DNA from 2 places in the Mesorhizobium sp. L103C119B0 genome. Region 2 is predicted to be linked to the other one. Evidence: riboswitches for the same ligand, from Rfam matches in the RefSeq annotation. Region 2 holds a riboswitch; the other holds the start of a gene.
What was found. Region 2 has a riboswitch for thiamine pyrophosphate ahead of X728_RS157900 (YkoF family thiamine/hydroxymethylpyrimidine-binding protein). Riboswitches for the same ligand answer to the same signal wherever they lie in the genome.
Positions count from the first base shown of each region.

Region 1: another riboswitch for thiamine pyrophosphate. It lies ahead of thiB (thiamine ABC transporter substrate binding subunit); the one in region 2 lies ahead of X728_RS157900 (YkoF family thiamine/hydroxymethylpyrimidine-binding protein).

Region 1 is NZ_AYXE01000010.1:178,764-187,206, forward strand. Features, by position in the region: gene X728_RS148175 (RNA polymerase factor sigma-32) at 6-863, shown strand; gene X728_RS148170 (M48 family metalloprotease) at 960-2,366, opposite strand; gene thiQ (thiamine ABC transporter ATP-binding protein) at 2,697-3,449, opposite strand; gene thiP (thiamine/thiamine pyrophosphate ABC transporter permease) at 3,458-5,065, opposite strand; gene thiB (thiamine ABC transporter substrate binding subunit) at 5,315-6,322, opposite strand; TPP riboswitch at 6,366-6,480, opposite strand; gene X728_RS148150 (thiamine diphosphokinase) at 6,643-7,302, shown strand; gene X728_RS148145 (ABC-F family ATP-binding cassette domain-containing protein) at 7,304-8,443, shown strand, end outside.
Region 2 is NZ_AYXE01000004.1:172,491-180,933, reverse strand. Features, by position in the region: gene X728_RS157875 (DUF1236 domain-containing protein) at 1-172, shown strand, start outside; gene X728_RS157880 (hypothetical protein) at 271-486, shown strand; gene X728_RS157885 (DUF2934 domain-containing protein) at 579-818, shown strand; gene X728_RS157890 (hypothetical protein) at 975-1,226, opposite strand; partial or broken gene X728_RS157895 (GSU2403 family nucleotidyltransferase fold protein) at 1,597-1,893, opposite strand; TPP riboswitch at 2,092-2,204, shown strand; gene X728_RS157900 (YkoF family thiamine/hydroxymethylpyrimidine-binding protein) at 2,195-2,803, shown strand; gene X728_RS157905 (ABC transporter permease) at 3,059-3,901, shown strand; gene X728_RS157910 (ABC transporter ATP-binding protein) at 3,898-4,680, shown strand; gene X728_RS157915 (ABC transporter substrate-binding protein) at 4,677-5,684, shown strand; gene X728_RS157920 (S24 family peptidase) at 5,853-6,515, opposite strand; gene X728_RS157925 (hypothetical protein) at 6,596-6,970, shown strand; gene X728_RS157930 (GcrA cell cycle regulator) at 7,056-7,748, shown strand; gene X728_RS157935 (DUF6456 domain-containing protein) at 8,075-8,443, shown strand, end outside.

The DNA.
Region 1 (8,443 bases), on a different contig from region 2:
GCGGCATGATCGAAGACACGGCAGGACGGACCATGGTCCGCACGGCAATGAAAGCCCCTTACCTCGAGCGCGATGAGGAACATGTTCTCGCCTTGCGCTGGAAGGAAGACCAGGATCAGCAGGCGCTGCATCAGATTACCGTCGCCCATATGCGGCTGGTCATCTCCATGGCTTCGAAATTCCGACATTACGGCCTGCCGCTCGGCGATCTGGTCCAGGAGGGCCATGTCGGGCTGCTGGAAGCAGCCGCGCGTTTCGAGCCGGAGCGCGAGGTGCGCTTCTCGACCTATGCGACATGGTGGATCCGCGCTTCGATGCAGGACTACATCCTGCGCAACTGGTCGATCGTTCGCGGCGGCACCTCTTCGGCGCAAAAGGCGCTGTTCTTCAACCTGCGGCGCCTGCGCGCCCGTCTTGCCAACGGCGCCGAGCCGATCTCTAACGCCACGCTCTACCGCGAAGTCTCGGTAGCCCTCGGCGTCTCCGAGGCCGATGTCGAGAAGATGGATTCCAGGCTTTCAGCACCTGACTCTTCGCTCAACGCACCCCTCGCCGATGAGGCCGGTACCACCGAGCGGATGGACTTCCTGATTTCGGACGATCCATTGCCTGACGAGGTCGCCGGCGACACCATCGACGTCGAACGGCGCCTGATGTGGCTGAAGACGGCGCTCCGCGCGCTCAATGCCCGCGAACTCAGGATCATCGAGGAGCGTCGGCTGACCGACGAAGGTGCGACGCTTGAGGCGCTCGGCGAGACGCTCGGCATTTCCAAGGAGCGTGTCCGCCAGATCGAGGCCCGCGCCATGGAAAAGCTCAAGCTCGCGCTGGTCAAGCAGAACCCCGAATTCATGGCAGCGTGAGATTGCCAGGAACAGGGGTACCGCCCCGAGTTATCTCAGAAAAGTTATCTCAGAAAAAAGCACTACGAAGGCTGGGGTTTCTGACGAAGACCGGCGCTATCTGTCCGTGACGATCTTGACCTTGTCGCCGGCCGAAACCGAGGCGCCCGGCGACATCGCGTTGAGCACGCGGAACAGATCGAGCTTGCGGTCGACGCCGACCATCTGCGCCGAAAGTGTGCCCATCGTCTGCCCGGCCTGTACCGTGACGACGCGGATATGCAGCGGCTTCAGTGCCGCTTTCTCGGCGGGGCTGAGCACGCGGAACGAACTGCTGACCGAGCGTGCCACCGGATCGAGTGTCGTGCTGGCCGAGGGGGCCGCTGTCAAAAGCCGGTAGACTTGGCCGCCGGCGCGGATCACCGCAATGTCGAACTGCCAGCCATCGGCGCCGGCGTGAGCTGTCGCCGCCTCGTTGCCGTCGATCGTCTCCTGGCGCACACTGGTCTCGTCGAGACCGGCCACCCAGCCGCTTCTGATGTAGTCGGTCAGCGCACGATCCTTGTCGATCGACACACCGTCGAAGCGGATCGCCATGTCGCCGGGACCGGTCGCCGTCACCGCCGCTGCCGAATTGTCGATGATGAAGCCGTCGGGCACCGTGAACGATACGCCGAGGCCCGGATGCAGGAAGGTCTGGCCGCGCACATAGCCCTCTTCCGGCGTGTCGCCATAGAGCAGGCCGTCTATCCCGGCCAGGAAGGAATCGCGGTCGCGCGTGCCGATGCCCGGCGCGCCGAACTGGCGGGCGTGACGCTGCGCCAGATCAATTCGCTGCGGCGTGTTGGGGTGCGTAGCCAGGAAGTCGAGGCTGGCGTCGGTGGCGCCGCTGATCGAGCGGAAATCTGTATAGGCCGACATCGACTGCAGGAAACGCCCGGCGGCATAGGGATCGTAACCCGCCTCGCCGATCGACTTGATGCCGATGGCGTCTGCCTCCAGCTCCTGGTTGCGCGAGAACTGCGCCAGCCTCAGCTTGCCGCGGATCAATGCCTGCTTGGCGGTCGGGCTGTCGCCCAGCACATCGGAGACCACCTTGGTCGCCAGGCCTTCCTCGGCCTCGAGCTGCTGTCGCTGCAGACCATGATTGGCGGTGACGTGGCCCATCTCATGCGCGATGACGGCGGCGAGTTCGGCCGAATCATTGGCCAGCGCCAGCAGGCCGCGGGTGACGTAGAGATAGCCACCCGGCAGCGCGAAAGCGTTGACGTTGGGCGAATTGAGGATGGTGATGCGATAGGTCTGGGTCGGATTGGCCGACACCACGGTCAGGCTGCCGACAACCTTGGCCACCATGCGCTCGAGCTTAGGATCGGAATATTCGCCGCCATAGGTGGCAAGGATGCGCGGATGTTGCGCCTTCGCCAGTTCGGCAAGCTTGCTGTTGGCGGCGACATTGTCGACCGTGATCGGCTTGTCGGAAGGCTGGAAGCCGGATTCCTGCACTTCGGGAGGCGTGAACATCTGGCAGCTGGCCAGCGCCACGGCAAGGCCGGCCAGCGCGAGGAAGCGCACCAGCGGTCTGCGTTTCAAAGTGTCAGTGCCGGTCGGCAGCACGGCGTTCCTTCAGCTCTCGGCGCATGATTTGGACCGGGGTCCGCGCCAGCGAAAAATCGGTCTTCGTTGGCAATCCTGCACACATCAAAAAACCTACAGCGTTTACGCATCCGGCCGGGTGCGGCGCTGTAGGGGCAAATCACGGCTCGTGCCGGACCAGTACTAAGCGGACCTAGCCACATCGACTGGACCATGGCAAGCAAGCGCCACATCACCTGTAGCCGGTTTGGTCGTAAATTATGTCCGCTTCCGGGCAATATCGCGTGATCCGCCCGAACTTGCGCCGATATAGCGCCGAAACGCTTCAGGGCCAGTGCCGTCGAAAAAATCGGCGGCAGGTCCCGTCGCGGCAACCCTGCCATTGTCCAGAAAAACCATCTGCTCGCCGATACGGCGAGCGTCTTCCGGCTGATGCGTGACGAACAGCACCGTCATCGCCCGCTCGGCATGAACGCCGGCCACCAGGTCGAGCATGTCGTCGCGCAGTGCTGGCCCGAGCGAAGCGAACGGCTCGTCGAGCAGCAGCACCGGCCGGTCGCGCACCAGAACGCGGGCGAGCGCCACGCGCTGCCTTTCGCCGCCGGAGAGTTCGCGCGGCGGGCGCTTTTCCTTGCCGGCGAGGCCAACGCGGTCAAGCGCCTCGGCGATTGCCGCGTGATCGGTCCCGGTCAGGTTGAGCGATGGCGAGCGGCCGAGCCCGACATTCTTCTCCACCGAAAGATGAGCAAACAGATTGTTCTCCTGGAACACCATCGAGACCGGCCGTGCCGAAGGGGCAGAAGCGCCGACATCGGCGCCGCCGATCAGCACACGACCGGACTGCGGCGTCTCGAAACCGGCCACCAGATTGAGCAAGGTCGATTTGCCCGAACCGCTCGCCCCCATGATGGCGGTGATCTTCGAGGTAGTGAATTCGACATCGAACAGGAACGGCACTTCGCCATAGCTGAACGAGACCTTGTCCAGTCGCACGGCCGCGCCTTTTTCCATGGCGGAAGTCACGATCTTTCTCCTCGTCCCAGCCAATCCGCGGCCACCACCAGCGCAAGGCAGACCAGTCCAAGCAGCAAGGCCAGCCCGGCAGCATCGGCCGTGCGATAGCTGCCCATGCGCGCCAGCAGGAGATAGGGCAAGGTCTGCACCGAATCGCTGCCGAACAGCGCGATGACGCCGAGATCGCCGAGCGACAGCGCCATGGCGAAGGCAAAGCCGGTGGCCAGCGGCCGCCGGAGCGATGGCCAGTCGACCAGAAGCAGCCGGTTCCAGCCCGCAATGCCGAGCTGCGCGCACAGCTTTTCGTGGCGCTCGCTCGCCGCATCATAGGCCGGGCGCATCGCGCGGATGGCAAAGGGCATCGCCATCACCGCATTGACGGTGACGACCATGACCGGCGCGATGGCAAAGACATCGCTGACCGTGCGCAGCAGGAGAAACCAGCCGGCGCCGATGACGATGGGCGGCACGACGAGGACGAAGCCGGCGCCGGTGTCGGTGGCATGTTCGAGCAATGAACGGGCACTGGACCGGCGGCGCAGCGACAGTGCCCGCCGCGCCATGATCAGCGACAGCGACAGCGCCACCGAAAGTAGCGCCGCCGAGAAGGCGAGACCGGCGCTGGTCAGCGTCGCCTGACGCACGGCACTCTCGCCCGCCAGCCGGCCGAGATCGGCGCCGAGGCCGGAGGCAACGGTGGCCGCCATCGGTCCGGCGACGAACAGCAAGGCGAGCACGATCAGGACGGCGTTGAACGCTGTTTCTGCTTTGCCGGCCAAGTGATAGCGGCGCGGCGCGACAGGCAAATTGGCGTCGCCGGTCATATTGGCGCCAAGCCGCGTCAGCGCCAGCATGACGGCAAAAGTCAGCGCGATCTGCAGCACGGTCAGCGTCACCGCTCGCGCCGGATCGAAGTCGAAACGCAGCGCCTGATAGATGGCGACTTCCAGCGTCGTCGCCGCCGGCCCGCCGCCGAGGATCAGCACGATGGTGAAGGAGGTGATGCAAAGCATGAAGACAAGCCCGGCGACGCCCGGCAGCGCGGCGCGCAGCACCGGCCACTCGATCAGCCGGAAGGCTGGCCTCGCCCCCATGCCGAGCTGGCTCGCCAGCCGCCATTGATCGGCCGGCACCGTTCCCAGCGCTTCGAGGAACAGCCGGGTCGCCAGCGGCAGGTTGAAGAAGACGTGGGCGACGAGGATGCCCGACAGCCCATAGATGTCGGGCCAGCTCTGGCCACCGATCGCGGCGAAATAACCGGCGCGGCCATAGAGCGCCAGTATGCCCAGCGCTCCGACAATCGCCGGCAAGGCAAGGGGCACAGTGAACAGCTGCAGGATGAAGCCGCGTCCGAAGAAGCGCGGATGCCGCGACAGCGACCGGGCGACGAAGAGCGCCGGTACGGCGGAAAGCAGAGTCGAGAGCGCAGCCTGCCAGAGCGTGAAGCGGACAACGCGCAGGAGATAGAGGTCAAAGGCGGACGCGGCGCCGGAAAGGTCGTGCGCGCCTTCGCGGATAAGGCCGGCGAAGGCGCCACCGATCAGCAGCGCGATTGCCGCAAGCGCGACAATGCCGGCCGTGATGCGGGGGTCAGAGGGATAGTGCGCACGCATTTCGCGCTATCCAACCCTACGGCGCACGTTCGCTGCTGACGCAAATATTTCACGGAAGTCGAGTTCCCGCCCACCCCTCTCTGGCCTGCCGGCCATCTCCCCCGCAAGGGGGGAGATTAGCAGCTTCGCTCCCCGCCCCATCCTCGCAGCGTTGGAGGTTGGCGAAAGCTTCCGAGCGCTTGATCTCCCCCCTTGCGGGGGAGATGGCCGGCAGGCCAGAGGGGGGTGTTCAAGCGCCATCCTGAATTCCTACTTGCTCATCACCGCCAGCCATTCATCCACCCAGGCCTTGCGATTTGCCGCGACCTCTTCCGGGCTGAACAGCAAGGTCTTCGCCGGCTTGACCAGCCTATCAAAAGCCGGATTGAGCGGCTTGTCGGTTTTCCCGGCCGGGAACATCCAGTTGGTCTCCGGAATGACATCCTGGAATTTCGGCCCGGTCATGAAGGCCAGGAACTTCGCCGCCAGCGGATTCTTCGCGCCCGTGGTGGTGATGCCGGCGACCTCGATCTGCAGATACTCGCCTTCCTCGAACGAGGCCGCCTGGTAGCGCCCGGTGTTCTCCGCCACCATGTGGTAGGCCGGCGACGTCGTATAGGAAAGCACCATCGGCGCCTCGCCCTTGGTGAACAGGCCGTAGGCCTCGCTCCAGCCCGGCGTCACCGTCAGCACTTTGCCCTTGAGTTTCGCCCAGGCTTCCGGCGCCTTGTCGCCATAGACCGACTTAACCCACAGCAGCAGGCCAAGGCCCGGCGTCGACGTCCTCGGATCCTGGATGACGATCTTGTCGGCGGCATCGCCCTCGACCAATTCCTTCAGGCTCTTCGGTGGGTTCTTCAGCTTCTCGGTGTCGTAGACGACGGCGAAATAGCCATAATCGTAGGGCACGAAAGTGTCGTCGCTCCAGCCGCCCGGCACGTTGTTTTCAGCCACCGCGCCATGTGGGACAAACAGGCCGGAAGCCTTGGCTTCCGCGGTGAGGTTGGTGTCGAGGCCAAGCACGATATCGGCTTTGGTCGACGCACCTTCGAGCTTGACGCGATTGAGCAGCGCGACGCCGTCGGCCACCGAGACGAAGTCGACGCTGCAGCCACACTCGGCCTCGAATTCCTTCTTCACCTGGGGGCCTGGACCCCAGTCGGCAGTGAAACTCTCATAGGTATAGATCGTGAGTTTTTCCTGCGCGCACGCAGGGCTTGCCAGTAGCGAAACAGCAAGCCCAAGCGCTGGGACAAGACGGGACAAAAAAATGCGCATCGGCGCCTCCTTCATTCGTGTTGAAAGGAATTGAGGCGTCGGGCTGTCCGAAGCGTCTAATCCCTCCGCCGGTACAAACCGGATCAGGTTCAGCGGGTTGGCGAGACTGCCTCTCAGCCGGTCCGCGAAGATCGCGTCCGGCACCCCGTTAGAGCGTTTCGACACATAGGCCCGGCCAAGGTGCCACGCAAGTGGAAGTTTGCCCGAGCGTGATCCCGGAAAGTGGAATCCGTTTCCGGAAAAAGATCATGCTCCAACAAAGAGTGACGGTGCCGCTCGGCCTTCCGTTTCGTCGGCGGGGCTGGTAAGGGCCAGCGGATATGAGCACATTCACCATCCTGCTTGGCGGCGATCTCGTCCGCACGCCGCGGCTCGACCGCCAGGTCGCGGGCACGCGCGTCATCGCCGCCGACGCCGGCATCGATCATGCCCGCCTGCTCGGCGTGATGCCGGAGCTGTGGGTCGGCGATTTCGATTCCGTGCCGGCGGACCTGCCTGCCGATCTCGCCGCCGTGCCGCGGGAGGTGTTTCCTCCCGAAAAGGACAAGACCGATGGCGAACTGGCGATCGCGGCGGCATTGGAACGCGGCGCCACCAGCCTGGTGCTGGCCGGCGCTTTCGGCGGCAAGCGCGCCGACCACGCCTTCCTCCATCTGGCGCTCAGCCTGCGGCTGGCCGAGGCCGGCACAAAATTGCTGTTGACCAGCGGAGCGCAGGAAGGCGCCCCTCTGCTGCCTGGCAAGGCCGGCTTCGACTATGCCGACGGAACGCTGTTTTCGGTGCTCGGCTTTTCCGATCTTTCGGGCCTCACCGTGTCCGGCGCGAAGTGGCCGCTCGACCATGTCGAGGTCGTGTTCGGCTCGTCGCTGACCATCTCGAACGAGGTCAAGTCCAACACGACCGGGGGCGGCCTCGAAATCGCGCTCGGCCATGGCCGCGCGCTGCTGCTCGCCCACCCCTACCCCTTGCCTGAAAGCTGACATGGCCCCGCCCCTTCTCAACCTCGACGGCATAAGACTGACCTTTGGCGGCACGCCGCTGCTCGATGGCGCCGAACTGACGGCGTCCGCCGGTGACAAGATCGCGCTCGTCGGCCGCAACGGCTCCGGCAAGTCGACGCTCCTGAAGATTGCTGCTGGTCTGATCGAGCCGCAAGACGGCGAGGTCTTCCGCCAGCCTTCGGCAACGGTGCGCTATCTCCCGCAAATGCCCGACATGGACGGCTTTGCCAATGTGCGCGCCTATGTCGAGGCCGGGCTTGGGCCTGCCGACGATCCCTACCGCGCCACATATCTGATGGAGCATCTCGGCCTCGCCGGCACGGAGAACCCCAACGATCTCTCCGGCGGCGAGGCGCGCCGCGCAGCACTTGCCCGCGTCATGGCGCCCGAACCCGATATTCTGCTGCTTGATGAGCCGACGAACCATCTCGATTTGTCGGTCATCGAATGGCTGGAAGAAGAGCTTGTCCGGACGTCTTCGGCGCTGATCGTCATCTCGCACGACCGTCGCTTCCTCGAACGCGTCTCGCGCGCCACTGTCTGGCTCGACCGTGGCCAGACCCGCCGCCTCGACAAGGGCTTTGGCCATTTCGAGGAATGGCGCGACCTTGTGCTGGAAGAGGAAGAGCGCGAACAGCACAAGCTCGGCCGCCAGATCGTGCGCGAGGAGCATTGGCTGCGCTATGGCGTGACGGCTCGCCGCAAACGCAACATGCGCCGCCTGGGCGAACTGCAGACCATGCGCCAGCGTTTTCGCGGCCATCGCGGCGCCGAGGGCTCGGCGACCATGGTGGCCAGCGACGCCGCCGAATCCGGCAAGCTGGTGATCGAGGCCAAGAACATCGAGAAGAGTTTTGGCGACCTGACCGTGGTCAAGGGCTTCTCGACCCGCATCCAGCGCGGCGATCGCGTCGGCCTTGTCGGGCCGAACGGCGCCGGCAAGACGACGCTGTTGAAGATGCTCACCGGCGAGATGAAGCCCGATGCCGGCTCGGTGCGGCTCGGCACCAATCTGGAAATCGCCACGCTCGACCAGAAGCGCGAGGCGGTCGATCCGGCCGAGACCCTGGCGCAGTATCTCACGGACGGGCGCGGCGAAAACCTCGTCATCAATGGCGAG
Region 2 (8,443 bases):
TCCGCTTGCCTCGGTCAATCTGCTCGGCGTCGAATTGAATGTCGGCACTGCCTTGCCTGACACTGTCGAGCTGCAGGAGGTTCCCGACGTTCAGTACAGATACGCCGTCGTCGACAACCATACCGTGTTGGTCGACCCCAGCACGCGCAGGATTGTCGAGGTGGTCGAGTAACGCTCGACAACCTAACCATTCATCGGTGATACGGCCCTGTCGTTCTTCCCAAAAGGGCGGCAGGGCCGAATGACGAACATGATGAAAGGAGAATTGCCATGTTGCCGCATGTCGAGACCCCGAACTCCGCCAATGTTGCGGCGTGTTGCGACAAGTTGCTGGCCGAGCGCAACACGGCGCTGTTATCGATGAAGGAAGCGATCGCGCTCCTGCGGGAGCGCACCGGCACCGATCGTTCGGATGCCGACCTCGCCGGGCTGATCGTCAAGAAAGCGGCGCTGCTCGGCGTTGCGGTGATTTCCGACCCGCGCTGAGATGTCTCGTCACTCAAGACGCCGGCCGAATTTTCGGCTAATGTTTTCGTGGAATCTGGACCAACCGACCGGACCCAACCACGGAGGCTTAAGTGACGGACGACAAACAGGACCGCATTCGCCAGCGCGCGCACGAGATCTGGGAAAAGGCCGGCCGGCCTGAAGGCGCGCATCAGGAACACTGGGAGCAGGCCACGGCTGAAGTCGATGGCGCGGTCGCCAAGCCCAAAAAGGCGGCGAAGAAAGCTGACGCCAAGCCCCCCAAGGCAGCCGCCAAGCCAAAGGCGGCGAAGCCTGCCGCCGCAAAGTCCGGCAAAGCCAAATCGAAATAAGGCCAGAAATAAGGCCAGTCGAAATAAAGCAAGGCCGGAATTCGCTGGCCGGGGCCATCCTTGGCGCCCGCCGTTCAGGCGCGCCCGAGCCTCTCAACCTGACGAATTGCGCCTGCGACGGGCAGCGCAATTCCTTGTGTTTGGCGACAGGCGCCCTCATGCCTCCCAGGCATAACTCGACAGCGCAAAGCGAATGCCGGCAGCTGTCATGGCCAGTTCGCATTCGGTGATCTGGCGCAGGTGGCGCAGATAGCGCGTTACAGTCTGTGGCAGCCAGCCGGCGCAGGCCTCGACATAGGCGCGGCTGTGAACAAGGGTGCCGGTCGACAGCCTCTCGTCCTTCTCGGCAACGACTTTCAGATATTGGCGGATGAAGCGGATGTCGTCGGCGATGTCTTGGCTGGCCATTCGCCAAGCCCCGGCGAGGCGTTCGCACTGATCGAATGACAAGGGCAACAAAGGGGGCGGCAATAAAGGCGGCGGCAACAAAGGCGGCGGCAACGACGGGGGTGACAGCAAAGGCCGAGAGAGATCGGCGAAGGCAACATGGTTCGCTGTGCTCAAGGACATTCCTCTCTGCGAAAAGAGATATCGTACTTTATGTACGAATAAGCGTCAAGCCAATTTCGTACGGTTGGGACGATGGAAATGAATATAGCAGCGGTCGCTTCAGCTAATCCCGCATCGTGAATCCTTCAGGAGTCGCACCAATTTCGCGGAGGGATTTCCCCAGGATGGTGTGACTGTTTTCCCTCGTGGCGGCGTCGAACAGGTTCAAGCCGCCCCGGATCGTCTCGCGCCAGTTTTCGCCCTTGTCCCACGCTTCCATGAAGGCGAAGGCAAGGTCGTCCTGGCGACGCGTGGCTTCGAGCGCTTGGGTCAGCAGGCGCGCTTGATGGAGATCCTTCTCCCGCTTGGCGCCAGCGCTCGGCCCGCGTCGCGAGGCGACGATCAGCTTGTGGATGGCGTAGCGCTGGGGCGAGGGGACCAGCACAGGCAAGCCCGAGCGATGCAGGAGCACAGTCCGGATGGGGTCGCGGATAAGGAAATCCAGAAACCGTAAGGGCTGCGCGGAGTCTCTGCCGTTTTCTTATAATTACGTTTATCAGCTTGAATTTCAACGCAGTTATAAGAAGTTCGTGGAAACGTTATAACGCAACGAACTGACGAGTCGTCTGTTAACGCCCGGGCGCCCGGCACGTCTGGCCCAAAACACTTTCCCGCAGTGCCTCAACAAACGGCTTCCCCAATGCCGCGAACGGTGCTTTAACCCGCCCATCCACAGGGGTGCTCCGTATCGTCGGGGCTGAGATGAGGGCGGCAAGCCTTCGGACCCTAAAGCTGATCTGGATAATACCAGCGGAGCGAGGCGGGCGATGTTTTCAGGCGCACAGATTTCCCTTTATCCCATGACCGACGATTTCGTCGGCGTCATCCTCGGCGCGCTCGGCGCGCTCGATCCCTGGCGCGACCGGCTGCGGATCGAAACCGATGACATCTCGACCCTTATGGTCGGGCCGCCCGAGGTGCTGTTTCCCGCCATGCGCGACCTGTTCGTCGCGGCGGCCAAAAGCGGCAAGCACTGCGTGCTTTCGGCGGCGGTCTCGCGCGGCTGTCCGGGCGAGCCCGACGATCCGATCTGCCGCTCCGACGAGACCGGCGGCCCCGCCATTCCGCTGGACGAGCGCAAGATCGCCGCGATCCGCGCTGTCCAGGCCACGCCGTCGACCGGCCAGCCGGTGGCGGCGCAGTTCTCGCTCTACGTTATGGGCACGGGCGACCATATGGACGAGATCTACGGCTGCATCGATTTCCTGAAACAGTCCGGCGTCTTTGAGCGCTCAAAGAACTTCTGCACCAAATTGCGTGGCGATGCCGGTGCGGTGTTTGCCACGCTCAACGAGGCCTTCTGCCGCTTCGGCCCCGGCGCCGGCCACGTCACCCTCGACATCACGATCTCGGCGAACAGCCCGAGCGCCGTCTGAGCCGCGGCTCAAGCGTCGTTCCTTGAGGATATTGCCGTGGCTGGTTTATCTGACCCATTGCGTGGAGGAGATGCCTCTGACCCCTCAGCACAGAGAGGAGGGGAGCCATTGGCGATTGGCGAAGACCGCGATGCCCACGAATCTCCCCCCTCGAGCAGGAGATGGCCGGCAGGCCAGAGGGGGTCCCAGCGCGTGGAGCGCCGACGTCCTTTTCGCATCGGCAAGGCGTGGGCGCTCTATGCGAGACGACCCCCTCTGTCGCCTTCGGCGACATCTCCCCCTCGAGGGGGGAGATTAGCCGCAGCCATCGCCAAGACCATCCCCGCCGCCTGCGCCTCCGCCCTGCTCCTCGCGGCGTGGGAGCTCTACGCCCGCTATGGTGGCGCTGCGCCCACCATGCTGCCGGCGCCGTCGCGCGTGCTGCAGCAGGCCTGGGAGCATCGCGCTGCCCTTGCCGACAACACGCTGCCCACCATCCGCGCCACATCAGCCGGCTTCGCCTGCTCGTTGGTCGCTGCCTTCGTGCTTTCGGCGCTGGTCGATTTCTTGGCCCCGCTGCGCCGCGCGCTGTTTCCGCTGCTGATTATCAGCCAGACCTTGCCGCTGGTCGCGATTGCGCCGCTCATCGTACTGTGGTTCGGCTTCGGGCTGATGCCAAAAATCTTGCTTGTGGCGCTCGTTACCTTCTTCCCGATGATGGTGGCGCTGGTCGAGGGTTTTGCCGCGACCAGCAAGGCGATTTCGCAGATGCTCGCCACCATGGGGGCAGGGCGCTGGCGCATCTTCTGGCTGGCGCGCCTGCCTTCGGCGCTGCCCTATTTCTTCGCCGGGCTGCGCATCTCCATCACCTACGCCGTCGTCGGCGCGATCTTCGCCGAATATGCGGGGGCGGCGAAGGGGCTGGGCATCTACATGCTCAATGCCAAGAACAACTTTCGGCCCGATCTGGTGCTCGCCGCGGTCGCCGTCAGCGCCGCGCTCACGCTTGTCTTGTTCGCCATTGCGGTGCTCGTCCAGCGCTTCGCCATGCCTTGGGAGAATGCAGGGAGCGAAAGCCGCGACGGCAAGGTTGAAGCTGCAGAAGAGAACCGTCAATGACGCGGCTCGAACTCCGGGACATCAGGAAGAACTTCGGCGCGCTTGAGGTGCTCGCCGGCATTTCGCTTCATGTCGCGGCCGGCGAGTTCGTCTCCATCCTCGGCCCTTCCGGCGCCGGCAAGTCGACGCTGTTCCAGTTGCTGACCGGCGCGCTGAAAGGCGAGGGCGACATGCGCTTCGACGGCGCGCCATTGCAGGGCAGCCCCTTCGCCTTCATGCCGCAGCGCGACGCGCTGATGCCGTGGCGGCGCGTCATCGACAATGTGACGCTGGGGCTGGAAGTGCAGGGTCTTGGCCGCAAGGCGGCGCGCGAACGCGTCGCGCCGTTGTTCGCTGAGTTCGGCCTTGCCGGTTTCGAGCGCGCCTGGCCGGCCGAGCTTTCCGGCGGCATGCGCCAGCGCGCCGCCCTTTTGCGCACCGTGGTGCAGCAGCGCGACATGCTGCTGCTCGACGAGCCCTTTGGCGCGCTGGATGCACTGACCCGCGCGGGTATGCAGCGCTGGCTGGAAGGCATGTGGCAGCGCCAACGCTGGACGGCGCTGCTGATCACCCATGACGTGCGCGAAGCCGTCTACCTCTCCGATCGCATCTATCTGATGTCGGCGCGGCCGGCCCGCATCATCGGCGAGATTGCCGTGCCGCTGCCGCGCCCGCGCACCACCGGCAGCGATGCCGCGCGCCAGGCCGCCGCGCTCGAAGCCGACATCCTCGACACGCTGCTCAATCCCGGGACTGACCGGGGCTTGTTTCCGCAGACCGCTCAAAGGAGTTTTTCATGACCGAATTCACACGCCGGCAGGCTTTGCTGCTGACGCTGGCTGCCGGACTGCCGCTGGCCTCGCGCGCTCATGCGGCTGCGCAAAAAATCACCGTTGCGCTCGACTGGACGGTCAACACCAACCATGTCGGCCTGTTCGTTGCCCGCGACAAAGGATTCTACAACGAGGCCGGGCTCGATGTTGAGATCCTGCCCTATGGCGATACTGGCGCCGGCACGCTGGTCGCCAACCGCATCGCCGATTTCGGCATTGCCGGCGTTGGCCTGTTTACCCAGCGGGCTGCCGGCGCCGATCTCAAGGCGGTCTACGCCGTGGTCCAGCAGGAGACCGGCCGGTTGGTCTTCAACGCGGATCGCGGCGAGATCAAGAGTCCCAGGAATCTCGACGGTCTGACCTATGGCGGCTTCGGCAGCGCCTGGGAAAACACGCTGATCTCGACCATCATCCGCCACGATGGCGGCAAGGGCGTTTTCGAGACGGTGACATTAGGCACCTCGGCCTATGAGGCGCTGGCCAACGGCTCGGTCGACTTCACGCTGGAGGTCTCGACCTGGGAAGGCGTCGCTGCCGAGTTGAAAGGCGTCAGGCAGCGCGGCTTCCGCTACGCCGACTACGGCGTGCCCGACGAGCACACCACCTTGATCGCCTCCAGTGATGCCTATCTCCAGGCAAATCCAAAGGCGGCGTCATCCTTTGTCGAGGCGACGCGGCGCGGCTACCAATTTGCCTGCGATCACCCGCAGGAAGCCGGCGATCTGCTGATCGCTTCCAACAAGGATGCGCTGACCGACCCGGCGCTGATCCACGCTTCGCTGAAGATGCTCGTCGACGGGCACTTCCTCAGAAGCCAGGCCGGCGTCATCGGCACCATCGACAAGGCCAAGATCGAGGCGATGGGAACCTATCTCTTCAACGCCGGCATATTGCTCGATGGCGATGGCAAGGTTCTGAAGGAGAAGCCGGATTTCGGGGGGTATTTTACGAACGAGTTTTTGGGCGCGTAATCTCCCCCCTCGGGAGATGTCGCCGAAGGCGACAGAGGGGGTCGGTACGTCCTGACGCGACTTCCTATCGCGGACAGAGGACGTCAGCGCCTTACGCGCGGCGACCCCCTCTGGCCTGCCGGCCATCTCCCCCTCGAGGGGGGAGATTGCGCCTCACCGCCTTCTCCCTCACATATCGATCATCGAGCGCTTCACCCGGCCGATGATGGTGATGGCGCCTTCGAGCGCCGGCGGCGGGATGTCCATGTAGGAGGCCGGCTGGAAGGGCGGGTTCTCGTTGGGGCGGTAGCGCTTGTAGGTGGCCTGGCCGGATTCGTCCGAAATGACGTAGCAGCCATTAGTCACCAGCCGCTTGTCCCTGAGGTTGACGAAGATGATCGAATCCGGTGGCGAGATCTTGTTCATCGACGGGCCGTCGACGCGTAGCGCAATCCATTGGCCCTGCTCCAGATCGGTGGTGGGGATGGTCGGATAGTCGCTGAGATTGACCACCATGTCCTGGCTGCCGAGTTCGCCGGCGCTGATCCATGAGACGATGGGCACGTCGACGGTGGCCAGCGACGGCATCGGGATCTGCCGGCCCGACTCGTCAAAGCCGAAATGGCCACCCGAAAGGCTGCCGCCGTCGCCGTTGAACAAGAGCCAGCCGGGATCGACGCCGAACAAGCGGCCGTATTTCTCCGCCGCCTTGCGCGACAGCGGCCGGTTGCCATTCTCGTGACTGATCAGCGTGTTCTTGTTGATGTCGCGCAATGCCCGCGCAGCGTCGCTCGGCGAGGCATAACCCGCCTCCGCCCGTGCCTGCTGCAATCTGTGCCTCGGTTCCTGCATCGTACAAATTGCCTGAAATTTATCGTCCAATATGTACGATTTCGCTTGCGTACGTTTCGTACATATCGTACGCTTAGCGCATGATCGAACAAATCGCAAGCGTTTCCGCAGACATCCTCAGCTTTCTCCCATCGTCCGGGCTGTCCTCCTCCCCGGTCCGGACGCAAACCGGGGCTTCTGCCCCGGATCCGGTCGAACCGTCGTCCCCCCGATCGACCGGAACGGCCGGAGCCGCTCCTCTCCCGGCTCCGGCCACCTCTTCAGCCCATGGCGCCGCCGGTGCGCCAAGGGCTGTTTCCGGCGGGCAGGGCCTTTCCTGCATCCGCACGGAAGACGGCACCGTCATCCTGTTCGACCGGCTGACGGGCAGGGCAGTTTCCGCCATCACCAAAGCTGCCGCCGAAGCCGCCTTGCGGCATCTCGCCGGCTCGCTGCCGGCCGTCAGTATCGGCTGACCGCACCGACCATCCGCTCTGATTTTTCCCGTGGGCCCTCGGGGCCGGCGCTCGGTCTTTGCGCGCGCAATCAATGGATACCGACATGACTGCCTATTCCGACACCGAATTGCAGGAGATCGCCGTCTGGCTGAGGGATGGCCTGTCGGCCACAGGGATCGCCGTCCGCTTCACGGCGCTGCGCGGCAGTCCGGTCTCGCGCAATGCCATCATCGGCATCGTCCACCGCAACAGCGCGTTGAAGACCATCGGCTTCGCCAACCCCAGAGGCGGCAGGTCCGGCGGCCGACCGAGGAAGAATGCGACGGGGAAGACTGCGGCAAACGAGAATACCGCCAAGAGGAATCCGCCGGCGCAGCCAAGCAAGCCCGTAACGGAAGTAGGAGTTTCGAAGCAGGCCGCGCCGGTCAAACCGGCCGCCAAACCGAGCCGTCAGCCATCGGCCAGGCCTCTGTTGCCAGCCCGTCCGGCGCCCTCGATCCCGGGCGAAGGACGGCTGGTGGTGGACGGCGAAATCTACCGCTTCAATGTGCCGGCGCCGCGCCCTGCCTCGCTCGGGCGTCAGCCGCATGTCGCCGCCATGCGCTTCATCGACTGCCTGTTCGACCGCTGCCGCGCGCCGCTCGACCTGACGCTGGAGGAAGACCCCGACAACGATGCTCCCGGCAGTCGGCCGGCGCTCGAGATGCTGTGCTGCGGCCTGCGCACAAGGGCGCTGAAAAGCTACTGCGAATATCATCAGACGCGTTTCCACCGACCTGTGGCGGAGGTGGTGTGAGCGGCTGGGCTCCGTTCCTCGCCTCCGGACGACCCCACCAATGATCGAAAGCCGGCGGGACAGCGCCCCCCTCTGTCCTGCCGGACGTTCGTCGCTCGGAAAGCCAAGCAATTGGCTTTCCGTCCGCTTCGCGGACCACTCCTCAACCCCCACGAGGGGGGCGATCGGATATCGCCGCCGATTTCGCCAATTGCCAACGTTGCAGAGGCGCAGCCGCCGAAACTGCCAATCTCCCCCTCGTGGGGGAGATGCCCGGCAGGGCAGAGGGGGGCGCGAAGGAACGCCAACCTTCCGGCTCAACAACCCAATCCCACAAGGATCCTCCGATGAGCAAAAAAACCGCGCAGAAACGGCAGCCACCAAAACTCCCCACAGGCGAAGCCGAGCAGGTGCGCATCCGCCGCGAGATCGGCCATGATTTCGCGCTGAAGGACGATCGCTTCGGCCGCAAGCGGTTGAGCGTCGGCACCGAAGAGGCGCGGCGCGTCTACGAGGTCTCCAATGACGGCTACACCGCGACCGGCGGCATCGTGCGGGTGCGCAATGTCGATCCGCTGGTCGGCATCACCTCACTGACGCGCCAGCAACGCGAGGCCGGCCAACGGTTTCGCGACGATTTTGAGCGCGCCTCGCGTGACGGGCTGCGGCCGATGCCGTGGGAAGAGCGCATTGACGGCGGCCGCATCAATGGCGGC